4 regions of the Streptomyces sp. CRN 30 genome follow, and region 1 is predicted to be linked to each of the others. Evidence: riboswitches for the same ligand, from Rfam matches in the RefSeq annotation. Region 1 holds a riboswitch; each other region holds the start of a gene.
The links. Region 1 has a riboswitch for cobalamin ahead of UW392_RS62930 (hypothetical protein). Riboswitches for the same ligand answer to the same signal wherever they lie in the genome.

Region 1 (4,082 bases):
GCTCGGGCGACATCAGCCGGCTGGAGACACCCAGCAGCCGGGTGCCGCCCGCCCAGCTGAGGGTCTCGGCGCTGTACACCGGACCGCTGAAGTAGGGCTCGGTGAACAGCCGTCCCTTCAGGCTCCGCCCGGTCGCCTCGGCGAGGGCCGCGTCCAGTTCGGTCCCGTCGCGCACCAGCCAGACGTTCTGGCTGCCGGTGCCCGCCGTGTCCTTCATGATCGCGGGCAGTCCGGTCTCCTTGAGTACCTGCTCCCGCAACCCGAATCCCGTTCCGGTCCCGGCGTCGGTGGGCTCGACGGCCCGCCCGCGCGTGAGCCCGGCATCGTGGAGCCGGTTGCGCACGGCGGCCTTGTCGCGGGTCAGCCGCAGTACGGCGGCATCGAGCCCGGGCAGCCCGAACCGGGCGGTGAGCTCGGCGCCGACCAGCGTCCAGGTGTCGGTCGAGCTGATCAGACCGCACAGGTGCGGAACGCGGTGCAACGCGTCCGCCACCCGCTCCTCGTCAAAGGTGTCGGTCTCGACGACGTCCAGGGCGTCGGCGGGCAACCGGTCCAGCTCGTACACGTAGTAGGCGGGATCGCGGGTCAGCAGGACCAGCCGCTCGCCGAGCGCGTCGGCGGCGCGGACCAGGTGTCCGAGGCCGAAGGTGAGGGACTCCAAGCAGACGACGCTCACGCCGCTCGCTCCTTCCAGTGCGCCGGGCAGGCGGCGCGCCGCCAGGCCATCCTGGACCAGGGCATGGTCATCTCCTCGGGCGTGCCGACCTCCACGGGTTTGAGCGCTGCCGGGTCGAGGGCTTCCGGGTGCCGGGCGAAGACGCGGTCCACGTAGCGGTGCCCGGTGTCGGCGCCGATCACCAGGTGCAGCCGGTCGGGGTGGCGGCGTGCCTCGTACGTCGCGGTCAGGTACCCGGCGCCGGTGGACAGTCCGGCGAAGACGGCATGGTCGCGCAGCAGGGCGACTGTGCCGGACATGGCATGGGTGAAGTCCAGCCAGTGAACGGCGTCGTAGAGGTGGTGGCGGACGTTGTCGAAGACGATCGACGAGCCGATGCCGGCGATGATCGCCTCCGGGTCGTGGTGGTCCTGGCTGCCGAAGGTGACGCTGCCGAACGGCTGCACCCCCACCAGCCGCACCGAGGGGTCGGTGGCTCTCAGGCGTTCCACGAGGCCCCCGGTCGAGGCTCCGGAGCCCACGCCGCCGACCACGGTCAGCGGGCGGCCGGGGAACGCGGCGGTGATGCGGTCGGCGACCTCGTGGTAGCCGAGGTAGTGGACGTCGTCGTGGTACTGCCGCATCCAGCGGCAGTCGGGGCGTTCGGCGAGGATCTCCTTCACCCGCCGTACCCGTAACTCCTGGTCGAGCTTGAGGTTCCGCGACGGCGTGACCTGTTCGACGGTGGCGCCGAGGATCTCCAACTGGGCGCGGGTGGTGGTGTCGACCGTGGTGGACGCCACGATGTGGCACCGCATGCCGTACCGGTGGCAGGCCAGGGCGAGGGCGTAGGCGTAGATGCCGCTGGAGCTGTCGATCAGGGTCTGACCCGGGCGGACCGTGCCCCGGTCGAGCAGATGACGGACGGCGGTGAGCGCCGAGTAGATTTTCATCGACTCGAACCGCATCAGGACCAGGCCGTCGGTGAGCCGGACCAGGTCGGGGACCTTCAGGGCGTCGGCGATGTGGGGGTGGATCACCCGTAGCCTCCTTGGGCGAATGAGCACTGGTGGCCGAGCGAGTGGAAGAACGCGGACAGGCCGGACTTGACGCCGGCGCCGGGACGGCGGCGGAAGAGGTAGCCGATCAGGGAGCCGGTGTGGGCGACGAAGACGCCGTCGGCCCCGAACCGCTCGCGGTGCGCCAGCACACTGTCGAACGTCGACTTGGGCAGCACCCGCTGCGACAGGGCGGCGCTGGTGGTGGCCGCCCGGGCGACGACGGCCGGGTCGCCGGAGGCGAAGCCCTTCAGCAGGTCGGCCAGGCACCGTTCGTACTCCTCGCCGTGCCGCCGGTAGTGCGCCAGCAGCAGGTCGGTGACGGCAGCGGTGTCGACCGTGCCGGGCTCGGTGACGAAGGCGGTGTGGAAGCCGATGTCCGTCCCCAGCCGCCTCACCACCCGGTGCCGACCGCTGAGGTGGAGCGCGAACTCGTCCAGGAACACGCTGTCGGCCCGCTCGATCGCCGCCAGGATGCCCAGGACCACATCCGTGTCGTACGGCAGGTGGAAGAGCCCGAACAGGCAGCGCAGCGTCGCCACGATGTCGGCGGTCGAACTGGCCATGCCCACCCCCACCTGCAGATCGGAGTGGGTGGTCCAGCGACCGGGCGGCAGGGTGAGCCCGAAGTGCTGCAGGAACAGCCGGGCCGCTGTCGCCGACTTCTCTCCGAGAGGCGGCGGGCCCGGCGCGTGCGATTCCCGGGTGCCTCGGGTGCTCCGGGTGTCGTGGGCGCTGTGGGTGAAGTACACCCACGAATGCCGGTCGACGGGGAAGGACACCACTGCGATGTCCGGGGCGGGGCCCGCTCGCAGAGGGCCTTGGTACAGCTCGCCCAGGGTGCCGTGGCAGACGCCGGACACGGTGCGGCCCGGCCGGTCCGGTGGTGCCGCGCGGAGCTTCCCGGCCGGCGGTGTCAGCACAACCCGTTCCGCTCGCCCTGGTCGCGGGCCGACCGCGTTCTGGCGCGGACGGCGAGGACTCGCGTGATCACGGATCCGTCCTCCTGTCGGTTCCCAGCCCTGCACGCCGACCGGGAAGGAGACGTGGTCGCGCGTATGCCGTGCCGTCGTCCGTGCCGTCAACCTGGTCCGCGAGGTCACCGTGCGCTGCGCAGCCCGCGCCTGCCGCGCGGGTGCAGTGGCAGGTCTTCGGACTCGTGGGCACGTCCGCCGACGAGCCCGGCGGGCGCCCACTGCCGTCGCTTCTCCGGCCCCGAAGGGCTCAGCGCTTCGACGGCGTTCGTTCCCACACACCGCTGCGGGACAGTCCCGGATTCACACCGGGTTCCCTCTGCGTCGCGCCGTCGCACGCCTGATGGGGCGCCGGACGCGAACCGACTGCGTTACTCAGGCTAGGGGCACCTGTGACGTTGCGACAGAGGTTGTTCGCGGGTTGTCCTGATGTGGTAGACGGTTGAAGTGCCCGATGTGGGCGCAAGGCTGGACGTGCCGTGGGATGCCGACGTGGTGCGAGGCGCTGCGTTCCGCGCGCGCGATCGTGTACCCGAGCCGTGGAGAAGCACGAGCCGGGTCACCCCGCGATCCGGGCACCCGATTCCTGCGTCGTCGGCTGTCAGGACAACGGGTTTTCAGCCTGATGACCCGTCCGCTGTGGCTTGATCGAGTCTCTGCGGGCCCCAGAACCGCCGTGCCGACCGCCGTCGTGCCGTCTGCTGTCGTGCCGTCTGCCGTCTGCCGTCGTCGCCGTGCCGTCCGGCGCCTCGCGCGTCGGCCTGGACGCCTGTCGGTCTCAAGTCGCTGGCCGGCCTCGAGTCGGTACCGGCCGTGCCGGACGAACGCTTCTTCGTCATGTCCTACGGCGACGCCGTCAGCGGCCCGCGCAATGTCACGGGCGCCGAGAACCTGGGCCGCTACCTGCGCTCGGTCGGGCGGTGACGGCGGCGGAGACCTGAAGTCCGGCCTTCCGTGCCCGCGGTGTCCGTCCTCAGCGCTCAGCGAAGCGCCTGGGCCGCGTACAGCGCACCGACCGAGGCGGCGAGGGCGCCCAGCAGCAGACGGAGGAACCGTTCGGGCAGGCGGTGCTGGAGGTGAGCACCCAGGTAGCCGCCGATCAGCCCGCCCAGTCCGCAGGCCAGTCCGAGGAGCCACTCGGGGGCGATGTTCTCCCCGTCGGTGAGGGACAGCAGTGCGTAGGTACCGGCACCGACCAGTGAGGTCAGGAAGGTGGAGGCGAGGGCGGCCGGGGCGACCTGGGCGACGGGAAGGCCACGGCCGACCAGGAGGGGGCCGAGGAGGGAGCCGCCGCCGATGCCGTAGATGCCGCCGACCGTGCCGACCGCCACCGCCAGGACGGTGACGGAGCGCGCTGACGGCTCGGCCGGTCGGGGTGTGGCATTGGGGCGCAGG
Region 2 (4,082 bases), on a different contig from region 1:
GAAGACCGCCAGTCTGCTCCCTATGGCCTGGGCCAGCGCCTGCGCCTGCCACACCTCCGCCAGCGTCTGCGGCACGTCGCCGCCGGCGGTCAGGGCACGCCTGCTCGTCAGGATGAGCCGCACCGCGTCCATGGGGCCGCCCCCGTCCGTCCCGACGCGTTCGCGACGCGTCCGCCCGACTCCATTGTCCACTACCCAGAGTGAGGGCGTGTGGGACGAAAAGCCAGAGGAAGGCGGAAATCTCTGGACAACAAATCGGTTGCGACCGGTGAAACAACTACTGTGAGTAATTACGGAGTTGAGCGTTCCGTCGACTCCCGGACGGCCGGGAACCGCGTCTCGTTGCGGTCGATCTTCGCGGCGAGCGCGGCCAGCGGGTCGACGCCCAGCACCTCGCAGAACTGCAGGAGGTACGCCAGTACATCGGCGACCTCGTCGCGGACGCGGTGCGCCGAGCCGGGGTCGTCCATCACGCGGGCCGACTGCTCGGGCGTCAGCCACTGGAAGATCTCCACCAGTTCGGACGCCTCGACGCTGAGCGCGGCGACGAGGTTCTTCGGCGTGTGGTACGGCTGCCAGTCGCGCGCCGCGGCGAACTCGGCCAGTCTGCGCTGGAGCGTCCGCACGTCCAGGGGATCATCGGTCACGGTTCCAGGAATACCACCGCCGCCGCGACCGCCCCCGGCCGCCCGCACGCTCCGGAGCCGACCGGCCCCGCCCGCCTCTCACATCCCGGGGACGCTCGCCCCCTCCATCAGTCCGGTCACCTCGGTCCCGGCCGGTGTGAGCAGGAACACATTCCGGTCCACCCGGTGCATCCCGCTCGCCAGCCCGAAGACGACGCCCGTACTGAAGTCCAGGACGCGCTTCGCGACCACCGTGTCCGCGCCCGTCAGGTCGAGCAGCACGGGGATGCCCGCCATCAGGGTCTCGGCGACCTCGCGGGCGTCCGCGAACACATTGACCCGCATCACCACGAACCGACGCCTGGCCTCGGTCTCCGCCTCCGGCAGCGCCCGGTGTCCCACCGAGGACGGCCAGGCGTCGCGTCCACGCAACGGAACGACCTGGGCGAGCCCCTCCCACTGTTCATCGGTGACGTCGTGGCTGTTCACCGGCTCCCCCCGCTCCGACTCGCCTTCAATGCCTGCACCAGCCAATTCTTACGCCAAGTCACCCGTTCGGCCCAACAGCGACACGATCCGCGACAGCGGCGGCGTCCGGCAGGAGGCACAACGGGTGCGTCCCGCGCCGGTCCGGCGTTGACTGGACGGGACCCACCGCGGAGGGGGAACCATGGCGGACGGACCGAAGAGCGGAGCCCCGAAGCGGCACGCGCCGTGGCCCGCGGCACGCACCTGGCTCTGGCGCACCGCCGCCACGGCGGCCGTGGTGGTGACCGCCTACTTCCGGCTCCCCTTCGACCGCCTCGGCACCCGCCACCCGGGCCTGGCCTGGCTGCTGTTCGCCCTCGTCCTCGCCGGTGTCGCCGTGCTGCTGCTGCGTCAGGTGCGGCACGTCCTCACCGGGCGCCCCGGCACCCGGCCGGGGCTCGCCATCACCCTCCTCATCATCCTGACCGCGCACACCTTCGCCGCCTGCTACTACATCCTGTCCCGGCAGCCGGGCGAGTTCTCCGGACTGCGCACCCGCGTGGACGCCCTGTACTTCACCGTGGTCACGTTCGCCACCGTCGGGTACGGCGACGTCACGCCCCGGGGGCAGGCGTCCCGGGTGGTGACCGTGGTGCAGATCCTGTACACGTTCGTCTTCCTGACGGCCGCCGCCACGGCTCTGGCCCAGCGGGCCCGCGACCTCGTGCTGAGGCGCCCGGACGACCCGGCCCCGTGACGGCCCGCCACCGCGGCGCCGGCGCCCCGGGCACGCTTGTCACCACCCCCGGCCGCGCACTACTGTCGCCACGCCTTGGTGAACGGGAAACCGGTGTGATGCCGGTGCGGCCCTCGCCACTGTGAATCGGGAAGTCCGGCTCCGGCCCCCTACGAGGGGGCAGCCACTGGGTCCTCGCGGCCCGGGAAGGCGGAGCACGGGCGGTGGTACCCGTCAGCCAGGAGACCGGCCAAGGCGCGTCGTCCATCCACGAGGTGCTGGAGAGGGTCTGCTGAGTCATGCACATAGCCGAGGGTTTCCTGCCTCCGGCGCACGCGATCGCCTGGGGTGTCGCGTCGGCGCCGTTCGTCGTCCACGGAGTACGTTCCCTCACCCGTGAGGTCCGCGAGCACCCGGAGAGCACCCTGCTCCTCGGTGCCGCCGGGGCCTTCACGTTCGTCCTGTCCGCCCTGAAACTCCCCTCCGTCACCGGCAGTTGCTCCCATCCCACCGGTACCGGGCTGGGCGCGATCCTGTTCCGGCCGCCGGTCATGGCGGTGCTCGGCACGATCACGCTGCTGTTCCAGGCGCTGCTGCTGGCCCACGGCGGCCTGACCACGCTCGGCGCCAACGTCTTCTCCATGGCGATCGTCGGCCCGTGGGCCGGGTACGCCGTCTACAGGCTGCTCCGGCGCTACGACGTGCCGCTGATGGTCACCGTCTTCTGCGGCGCGTTCGCCGCCGACCTGTCCACGTACTGCGTCACCAGCGTGCAGCTCGCGCTGGCTTTCCCCGACCCGGGCAGCGGGTTCTGGGGCGCGCTCGGCAAGTTCGGCTCGATCTTCGCGGTCACGCAGATCCCGCTCGCGGTGAGCGAGGGCCTGCTCACGGTGGTGGTGATGCGGCTGCTGGTGCAGTCGAGCAAGGGCGAGCTGACCCGGCTGGGCGTGCTTCCGGCGAAGCCGGGGACCGGGGAGAGCGCGACGCGGGAGGCGGTGGCCAAGTGAAGCGGAACACGAGGATCAATCTCCTGCTGCTGCTCGCGGTGGCCGTGCTGGCGGTGATCCCGCTGGTGTTCGGTCTCGGCGACCACAAGGAGGAGCCGTTCACCGGGGCCGACGCGGAGGCGGAGACAGCGATCACGGAACTGGAACCGGAGTACGAGCCCTGGTTCTCGCCGCTGTACGAACCGCCCTCCGGGGAGATCGAGTCGGCGCTGTTCGCGGCGCAGGCCGCGCTCGGCGCGGGCGTCCTCGCCTACTACTTCGGGCTCCGCAGAGGCCGGCGGCAGGGCGCGGAACAGGCCCTGGCCGACCGGCGGGACGCCTCCGTGGGCAACGGGGGCAACGTGGGCGACGTGGGCGACTGAGTGCTGCCGATCGACGCGGCGGCGCACAGCAGTCGCTGGCGCCGCCGCCACCCCGTGGACAAGGCCGTGCTCGGACTCGGCCTGACCGTGCTCGCGATCTCGCTGCCCGCCTGGCCGGGAGCGGCCCTGGTGCTGGTCACCGCCGTGACCGTGCTGCTCGGCCCGGCGGGGGTGCCCGCGCGGCGGCTGTGGCGGGCCTGGCGGGTGCCGCTCGGCTTCTGCGTGACGGGTGCGCTGCCGCTGCTGGTGCGGGTCGGGGGCCCGGACGGTTTCGTCTCGGCCGCCCCCGGCGGCCCGGCGCACGCCGCCGGACTGCTGCTGCGTACGTCGGCGGCGTCGCTCGGCGTGCTGCTGTTCGCGTTCACCACCCCGATGTCCGATCTGCTGCCGCGTCTGGTGCGGGCCGGGGTGCCGGCCCCCGTCGTGGACGTCGCCCTGGTGACGTACCGCATGAGCTTCCTGCTCCTGGACTCCGTACGGCGGATCAGGGACGCGCAGGCCGCGCGGCTCGGGCACACCACGCGGGCCGCCGCCTGGCGCTCCCTCGGCGGGCTCGGCGCGACGGCGTTCACGCGGGCCTTCGGCCGGGCGGCCCGGCTCCAGAGCGGACTCGCCGGGCGCGGCTACGACGGCTCCCTGCGCGTCCTGGTCCCCGAGGCCCGCGTCTCGGGCCGGTTCACGGCGGCGAGCCTGACGCTGCTCGGCGCGGTGGCCGCCCTCACCTTCGTACTGGATTCGTACGGGAAGGGCCGCTGACATGAGCGGAGACGCCCCGCCACTGGTCGCCCTGCGGGGCGTGTCCTTCGCCTACGAGGAGGGGCCCGTCGTCCTGGACGGCCTGGACTTCGAGGTCCGCGAGGGCCGGGCGCTGGCGCTGCTCGGC
Region 3 (4,082 bases), on a different contig from region 1:
CCGAGGCCGTGCTGGAAGGGCAGGACGCCGTACGTGTGCCTCCCGGTGAGCCCGTGCAGCATGTCCAGCCCCGGTTCCAGCAGCGAGACGTCGCCCCGGAACTTGTTGACGAGGAACCCGGCGACCAGGTCCTGGTCCTCGCGCGAGAGCAGGGCCACCGTCCCGAAGAAGGAGGCGAAGACGCCGCCGCGGTCGATGTCGCCGACGACGAGGACGGGCAGGCGCGCGTTCCGCGCGATGCCCATGTTGACGATGTCGGTCCGCCGCAGATTGATCTCCGCGGGCGAACCGGCCCCCTCACAGATCACCGCGTCATACGTGCCCCGCAGCTCGGCGAGACAGTCCAGCACGGTGCCGAGGAGTGCCTGCTGCCGTCCGCCGTGATAGCCGCGGGCGCTCATCTCGCCCACGGGCTTCCCCAGCAGCACGACCTGGCTGCTCCGCTCGCCGCCGGGCTTGAGCAGCACGGGGTTCATCAGCGCGGTCGGCTCCACGCGGCACGCCTGCGCCTGCATGGCCTGCGCCCGCCCGATCTCGGCGCCCTCGCGCGTGACGAACGAGTTGAGGGACATGTTCTGCGCCTTGAACGGCGCGACCTTCACGCCCTGCCGGACCAGCCACCGGCAGATACCGGCCGTGACGACGCTCTTGCCGGCGTCGGAGGTGGTCCCGGCGACGAGCAGTCCACCACCGCTCATGACGTACGCCCCTTCGGTGAGCCCTTCGGTGAGCCCTTCGTGAGAGTCCCGGCCGCGCGGGCGGCGAACCGGGCGCCCGCGCACACGCCGAGCGCGAGCCAGCCCACCCGTCGCGACAGCCGGACGGCCCGCTCGATGTCCCGCACCTCCACGGCGCGCCCCTCCCCGTTCAGCACGGGCCGGTGCTCCACCCGCCCGCCGTACGAGAGGGTGCCGCCCAGCCGTACGCCGAGCGCGCCCGCGAAGGAGGCCTCGACCGGCCCGGCGTTGGGGCTCGGGTGCTTGCCCGCGTCCGCGCGCCAGGCGCGCACGGCGGTGCGCGGAGCGCCGCCGGAGACCACGGCGAGCGCGGCGGTCAGCCGCGCCCCCGGCCACCCGGCGAGGTCGTCGAGGCGTGCGGAGGCCCACCCGTACCGCAGGTACCGGGGCGACCGGTGCCCCACCATGGCGTCGAGCGTGTTGACGGCCCGGAAGCCCACGAGCCCCGGCACCCCGCCCACGGCGCCCCACACGAGGGCCCCGACGACGGCGTCGGAGGTGTTCTCGGCGACGGACTCGACGACGGCCCGGGCGATCCCGTCGGCGTCCAGGGCCTGCGGATCGCGCCCGCACAGGTGCGGCAGCCGCGCGCGGGCGGCCTCGACGTCACCGTCCTCCAGCGCCTTCCCGACGGCCCGGGCCTCCCGCGCGAGCGAGGTTCCGCCCACGACGGCCCAGGTGGCGGCGGCGGTCAGCGCGACGGAGGCGACGGGAGAGGTACGGACGGCCCGGGTGGCGACGGCGGCCAGGGTCGCGGCGCCGCCGGCGCACACGGCGGTGTGCAGCGCGCCCCGTCCCCGGTGGTCCCGCCACAGCGCTCGTTCCACGGCACCCGCGGCCCGCCCGAACACGGCGACCGGATGCCCGCGGCGGGGATCGCCGAGGAGCAGGTCACCGAGGAGGCCGGCGGCGGCGCCGTACGCGAAGACGCGTTCGGCCCGCATCGGCTCAGCCGACCGTGGGGACGGGCGGAACGTCGCTGGGGGAGCTCGATCGGCGGCAGCCGTGCATGGCGGTATGTCCTCACTCAGGGTGTCCACGCCCTGGTTCGACGAAAACGACGGTGAGAGTTCCTGGCTCCCGGGGGCGCACCCCGGTGACAGTGGCGGGACCGCGCCGGATTCTCACCGGCTTCCTCTCCTGCCGTCGTACTTGGCTCCGGCAGTCCACCACGGGCCTCGAATTCCAGTCAACTTGCTGTTGACCTGCGACGGGGCAGTGTGCGAAGGCACACATCTCCCGCCACAGCGGACACGGCACGAGGGCGCCCCGGGTGCCGGCCCTAGCCGGCACCCGGGGCGCCCTCACAGGGTGTGCGCCGTCAGGCGACGATCAGATAGATCCCGTACGCCACCGCCGCCGCACAGGCCGCGAAGCACGCGTACGCGGCGGTGGTCGCGACGGCGGCGGAGTTCCCGGACGCAGTCGCCGTCTCCCGCTTGGAGAGGCCGATGATGCCGAGGCCGAAGAGGCCGACGAGGGCCACGGTGACCACGAGGCTGACTCCGAAGACGGAGCCGAGGGCTGCCCAGTCGATGTGCATGGTGGGTTACTTCCTTGGACTCGGGTCCGGTGCTCAGACCGTGGCCGACGAGGACGAAGCGCCGGCGGCGGCCGGGGCGGCCGGGGTGGCCGCGGGGTCGGACTGGGCCGGGATGGTGACCGCCAGGTCGTGGGTGACCGGACCGGCCGCGGCCGGCGACGGGGCGGCGGCACCCTCGGCGGTCTCGGCAGTCCTGGCGGAACCAGCGGACTCAGCGGTCCCGGCGGGCTCGTCCGTGCCGTTGACGTTGGTGTGGTCGACGACCTCGCCGCGGCGGGAGACGACCCAGATGGCGGCGCTGGAGGCGACCAGGAAGACCGCGACGACGGTGGTGCCCCAGGTGCCGAAGGCGGTGACCCACTCGGCGAGCGCGGCGACCAGGGCCGCGGCCGGCAGGGTGAGGCCCCAGGCCACGAACATCCGGGTGGCGGTGGACCAGCGGACCACGCCGCCCTTGCGGCCGAGGCCCGCGCCCATCACGGCACCGGAGACCGAGTGCGTGGTGGAGAGGGAGAAGCCCAGGTGGGAGGAGGCCAGGATGACGGTCGCCGCACTGGTCTGGGCGGCGAAGCCCTGCTGCGGCTGGAGGTCGGTCAGGCCCTTGCCCATGGTGCGGATGATGCGCCAGCCGCCCAGGTAGGTGCCGAGCGCGATGGCGACACCGGCGGAGAGGATGACCCACACCGGCGGGTCGGAGTCCGGGGCGAGCGCGCCGCCGGCGACCAGGGCCAGGGTGATGATGCCCATCGTCTTCTGGGCGTCGTTCGTGCCGTGGGCCAGCGAGACCAGGCCCGCCGAGGTGATCTGCCCCGCGCGGTAGCCCTTGGAGGTGGCCTTCTCGCTCGCGTGCTTCCCCAGCTTGTAGGTGAGCCGCGTACCGATCATGGCGGCGACACCCGCGACGATCGGGGCCGCGACGGCGGGGATCAGCACCTTGGTGACGAGGACGTCACCGTGGACCGCGCCCATGCCGGCCGAGGCGATGGTGGCGCCGATCAGGCCGCCCATCAGGGCGTGCGAGGAGCTGGAGGGGAGGCCGACGAGCCAGGTGAGCAGGTTCCAGAGGATGGCGCCCACGAGCGCCGCGAAGATCACCTCCGGTTGTATGCCGCTCTCGTCGACAAGGCCCTTGGAGATCGTGTTGGCGACCTCTATGGACAGGAACGCGCCGACAAGGTTGAGGACGGCGGACATGGCCACCGCGACCTTGGGCTTCATCGCGCCGGTGGAGATGGTGGTGGCCATCGCGTTGGCGGTGTCGTGGAAACCGTTCGTGAAATCGAACGCGAGCGCGGTGATCACCACGATCGCGAGGATCAGCGAGAAGCTTTCCATTTACCCGGTCTTCTATGGGACGTCAGTGGCTCGTGGAACGTAAGCAATCTGAGTGAACGGAAGATGAACTGGGTCGGACCGGGTGGTGTAGCGAATCGGGGTGTGATGGTTCCGTTTGTGTCGGTCGGGCGGCCGGAGCCGGGCCGGAAGCGGTGATGAGGGGCCGGGAGGCCTCGAACGGAGGTGGAATCTCACCCTCCGCATCGATGGGGTGGCCCCGAGCGAGGGGCCGCCCTCCGACCGGCCCCGCGCCACCTCCCGGCCCCTCGTCCTGCGAGTGACGCATGCCACGTCCTACGGGTGACGCATGCCACCCTCTCCGTCGCCCGGGCGGCGGGCCCTCCTGCCGGTGTCCACCGTCTCCGGTGTCCTTCCCGGCCGCCCCGGCGCCGGCGAACCGGACCGGCTACCCCCTTGCGAAGCGCTTCAGCTGGGCCAGGGAGCCGTTGAAGAGGTTCTGGTCGCCC
Region 4 (4,082 bases), on a different contig from region 1:
CAGCGGTGGCGCGCGCCGGCCGGCACCGGTCCCGCCGCCGATCCCCTCGGGACGTCCGGTGCCGCGGAACAGGGGGCTCCCCCACTCGACGACCACGCGCTGAAGGCGTACGCCATGCAGCGGCCCGAGTGGGCCGAGGCGCTGATCGAGGTGGAGAACGCCCGCGTGGCCGGGGAGATCCGGCTGGTCTCCGCCCGGCTGCTGCTGGGCACGGCGTGCGGCAGCGTCCTGCTGTTCAGCATCGCGCTGGCCACCCGCGCCGCGCCCAGCGTTCCGCACGGCGCTGCGGCTCCGCTCGCCACCGCCGTCATCGGCGCGTTCGTCGCGTCGGTCCTCACCGCACTGGGTGCCGCGCTCGGCAGAGCGCTGCGCGGCCGGACCACGTCGGAGCCCGCCCAGCCGGTCAGCGGGGGCGCCGCCGGGGCTCCAGGGCCGCCAGAGCGCGGTTCAGAGCACGGCGACGATCCGAGGCGGGTGTGAGCCCCCACCAGAGTCCCGCGCCCACGGCCACGACGGCCGTCACCGACAGCCATACCAAGCCGCGGGCCATGTCGCCCGGCACCAGAAAGGCCGCCAGCGCTCCCAGCCCGACGGCAAGGATGCCCGCCACCGAGCAGTACAGCGCCAGCGGCCGCGCCCCGGTCAACCGGTCTCTCCGCGCGCCCGGCCATCCCGGACGTGCGGAAGCGGTTCCTTCCGCTCGGTCTGCCATGCGTGTACCTCCCGTCCCCCCGCGCGGCGGTCAGGCGCCGCGCGATTCCGGGTCCACAAGCCCCGCCAGGAAACCACACCACGTCGAGTGTCGAAAGGCGAGCACAGCGGCCCGGCGGCGCTTCGTATCACGCACCCGTACGCCGTCGTCCACCCGGCCGATGGCCACCTCGACGCAATCCTGCCCGTCCTGTGAATAGCTGCTGCTGAACCACGTGCGTCCCGGCAGTCCGCTGTCGACCACACCCACCTCCTCCAGCACCGTCGGCCGTCACCCGGTCACCACGCTGTCACCCGCCGCTCGACCGAAACACCATCGCCATGTACACGCGCTGCCGTTCCCCTGGAGTCTTCCCAGCTTCCCGCCCGGGGAAGAGCACATAAAGCGTCGATCTGACGACCTGACGCGTGCTCAGCACTGTGGACCACAGCACACTGCAGCCTCGCAGGTCAACGGCAAGTTGACGGTTGTTCTCGGACCGTGGTGGACTTCCGGGGCCATGTACGGCGGCTGGAGAGGAAGCCCGGTGAGAATCCGGCGCGGTCCCGCCACTGTGACCGGGGGTGCTCCCCGGGAGTCAGGAACTCTCACCGCCGGTCTCGTCGAACCAGGGCGTGGACACCCTGAGTGAGGACACAACGCGATGCTCGGCTGCCGTTCAGGACGCAGGCCCGCCACTCCCCTCTCCCGTGTGACCGGCTGACCCCGTGCGTGCCGGACGCGTCTTCGCGTACGGTGCCGCCGCCGGCCTCCTCGGCGACCTGCTCCTCGGCGATCCGCGCCGCGGGCACCCGGTCGCCGTGTTCGGCCGGGCCGCCGGTGCCGTGGAACAGGTGCTGTGGCGTGACCACCGGGGACGGGGCGCGCTGCACACGGCCGTGTGCGCCGGTGGCGCCGCGGGTGTCGGGTTGCTCGCCGCCCGTTCCGTACGGTCCTCCCCCGCCGCCTCCGCCGCGCTGACCGCGGCCGCGACGTGGGCCGTCGTCGGCGGCACCTCGCTGGCCCGGGAGGCCCGCGCGATCGGCCGGGCCCTGGAGGCCGGTGACGTCGAGGCGGCCCGCGAACGGCTGCCGCACCTGTGCGGCCGCGACCCGCAGTCCCTGGACGCCGACGGCATCGCCCGCGCGGTCGTGGAGTCCGTCGCCGAGAACACCTCCGACGCGGTGGTGGGCGCCCTGGTGTGGGGTGCCGTGGCCGGCGTGCCGGGCCTGCTCGGCTTCCGGGCGGTCAACACCCTCGACGCCATGGTCGGACACAGGTCCCCGCGCCACCGCCGGTTCGGCTGGGCCTCGGCGCGCCTCGACGACGTGGCCGGCTGGCCCGGCGCCCGGCTGACCGCCGCGGCGGCCGTCGTGGCCAGCGGCGACGCCCGGGGCGCGGTACGGGCCTGGCGCGCCGACGCCGGGCGGCACCCGAGCCCCAACGCCGGTCCCGTCGAGGCGTCCTTCGCGGGCGCGCTCGGCGTACGGCTCGGCGGGACGCTCTCGTACGGCGGCCGGGTGGAGCACCGGCCGGTGCTCAACGGCGCGGCGGGCCGGGCCGTCGACACGGCCGACATCGACCGGGCGGTACGGCTCTCCCGGCGCGTGACCTGGCTGGCGCTGGGCGTGTGCGCGGGCGCGCGGCTCCTCGCGGACGCCCGCACAGCACGTACATCCCGCGCAGCGCGTATATCCCGCGCAGCGCGTACATCCCGCACAGCGCGTACATCCTTTGCACCCCGTACGTCCCGCGCATCCCGTACGCCCCGTGCACCCCGTACGTGGAGAGGACGCACGTCATGAGCGGTGGGGGTCTGCTCGTCGCCGGTACCACCTCCGACGCGGGCAAGAGCGTCGTGACGGCGGGGATCTGCCGGTGGCTGGTGCGGCAGGGCGTGAAGGTGGCGCCGTTCAAGGCGCAGAACATGTCGCTGAACTCGTTCGTGACGCGCGAGGGCGCGGAGATCGGGCGGGCGCAGGCCATGCAGGCGCAGGCGTGCCGCGTGGAGCCGACCGCGCTGATGAACCCGGTGCTGCTGAAGCCGGGCGGCGAGCGCAGCAGCCAGGTGGTGCTGCTGGGGAAGCCGGTCGGCGAGATGAGCGCCCGGGGGTACCACGGCGGACGGCAGCAGCGACTGCTCGGCACCGTCCTCGAGTGCCTCGCCGAACTGCGGGGCACGTATGACGCGGTGATCTGTGAGGGGGCGGGCAGCCCGGCGGAGATCAACCTGCGCCGGACCGACATCGTGAACATGGGGATCGCCCGGGGCGCCGGGCTGCCCGTGGTCGTCGTCGGCGACATCGACCGGGGCGGCGTCTTCGCCTCGTTCTTCGGGACCGTCGCGCTGCTCTCGCCCGAGGACCAGGCGCTGGTCGCGGGGTTCGTCGTCAACAAGTTCCGTGGTGACGTCTCGCTGCTGGAACCGGGGCTGGAGATGCTGCGCGGGCTCACCGGGCGGCACACCTACGGCGTACTTCCCTTCCGGCACGGCCTCGGCATCGACGAGGAGGACGGGCTCCGTGTCTCCTTGCGCGGAACGGTCCGCGAGTCGAACACCGCGCCGCCGGTCGGCGAGGACGTGCTGCGGATCGCGGTCTGCGCGGTGCCGCTGATGTCCAACTTCACGGACGTGGACGCGCTGGCCGCCGAGCCGGGTGTCGTCGTGCGGTTCGTGGACCGGCCGGAGGAGCTGGCCGACGCGGACCTCGTCGTCGTACCGGGGACGCGCGGCACGGTCCGCGCGCTGGAGTGGCTGCGCGAGCGCGGGCTCGCGGACGCGATCGCCCGCCGGGCCGCCGAGGGCCGCCCCGTCCTCGGTGTCTGCGGTGGCTTCCAGCTCCTCGGCGAGCACATCGAGGACGACGTGGAGAGCCGCCGCGGGCACGTCGACGGGCTCGGACTGCTCCCCGTACGGGTGCGGTTCGACCGCGAGAAGACCCTGACCCGGCCGGTGGGCGAGGCCCTCGGCGAACGGGTCGAGGGGTACGAGATCCACCACGGGGTGGCCGACGTGACCGGCGGAGACCCCTTCCTGGACGGCTGCCGGGTCGGCCAGACCTGGGGCACCCACTGGCACGGCTCGCTGGAGTCGGACGGTTTCCGGCGGGCCTTCCTGCGCGAGGTGGCCGCCGCCGCGGGCCGCCGCTTCGTGCCCGCCCCCGACACGTCGTTCGCCGCGCTGCGCGAGGAGCAGCTCGACCGGCTCGGCGACCTGATCGAACACCACGCGGACACCGACGCGCTGTGGCGGCTCATCGAGTCCGGCGCGCCGCAAGGACTGCCCTTCATTCCACCGGGAGCGCCCGCATGAGCACTGTGCTGTTGTTGTCGACCGCCGACACGGACCTGCTGGCGGCCCGCGCGTCGGACGCCGCGTACCGGATCGGCA

Region 2: linked by a shared signal. The riboswitch ahead of UW392_RS16550 (energy-coupling factor ABC transporter permease) and the one ahead of UW392_RS62930 (hypothetical protein) in region 1 are both predicted to bind cobalamin.
Region 3: linked by a shared signal. The riboswitch ahead of UW392_RS38255 (cobalamin biosynthesis protein) and the one ahead of UW392_RS62930 (hypothetical protein) in region 1 are both predicted to bind cobalamin.
Region 4: linked by a shared signal. The riboswitch ahead of UW392_RS45485 (cobalamin biosynthesis protein) and the one ahead of UW392_RS62930 (hypothetical protein) in region 1 are both predicted to bind cobalamin.

The regions. Positions count from the first base shown of each region.
Region 1 is NZ_JAVRHI010000541.1:35,176-39,257, forward strand. It holds gene UW392_RS62920 (ATP-grasp domain-containing protein) at 1-676, opposite strand, end outside; gene UW392_RS62925 (cysteine synthase family protein) at 673-1,695, opposite strand; gene UW392_RS62930 (hypothetical protein) at 1,692-2,636, opposite strand; cobalamin riboswitch at 2,859-3,008, opposite strand; gene UW392_RS62935 (sulfite exporter TauE/SafE family protein) at 3,668-4,082, opposite strand, start outside.
Region 2 is NZ_JAVRHI010000169.1:15,820-19,901, forward strand. It holds gene UW392_RS16530 (DUF6099 family protein) at 1-132, opposite strand, end outside; gene UW392_RS16535 (nucleotide pyrophosphohydrolase) at 291-647, opposite strand; gene UW392_RS16540 (cell division protein SepF) at 726-1,115, opposite strand; gene UW392_RS16545 (potassium channel family protein) at 1,297-1,851, shown strand; cobalamin riboswitch at 1,911-2,100, shown strand; gene UW392_RS16550 (energy-coupling factor ABC transporter permease) at 2,130-2,837, shown strand; gene UW392_RS16555 (energy-coupling factor ABC transporter substrate-binding protein) at 2,834-3,199, shown strand; gene cbiQ (cobalt ECF transporter T component CbiQ) at 3,200-3,955, shown strand; gene UW392_RS16565 (energy-coupling factor ABC transporter ATP-binding protein) at 3,957-4,082, shown strand, end outside.
Region 3 is NZ_JAVRHI010000361.1:28,969-33,050, forward strand. It holds gene UW392_RS38250 (cobyric acid synthase) at 1-698, opposite strand, end outside; gene UW392_RS38255 (cobalamin biosynthesis protein) at 695-1,681, opposite strand; cobalamin riboswitch at 1,784-1,924, opposite strand; gene UW392_RS38260 (hypothetical protein) at 2,059-2,280, opposite strand; gene UW392_RS38265 (inorganic phosphate transporter) at 2,314-3,615, opposite strand; gene UW392_RS38270 (lysozyme) at 4,022-4,082, opposite strand, start outside.
Region 4 is NZ_JAVRHI010000413.1:4,946-9,027, forward strand. It holds gene UW392_RS45475 (hypothetical protein) at 1-480, shown strand, start outside; gene UW392_RS45480 (DUF397 domain-containing protein) at 743-955, opposite strand; cobalamin riboswitch at 1,178-1,321, shown strand; gene UW392_RS45485 (cobalamin biosynthesis protein) at 1,420-2,496, shown strand; gene UW392_RS45490 (cobyric acid synthase) at 2,493-4,004, shown strand; gene cobN (cobaltochelatase subunit CobN) at 4,001-4,082, shown strand, end outside.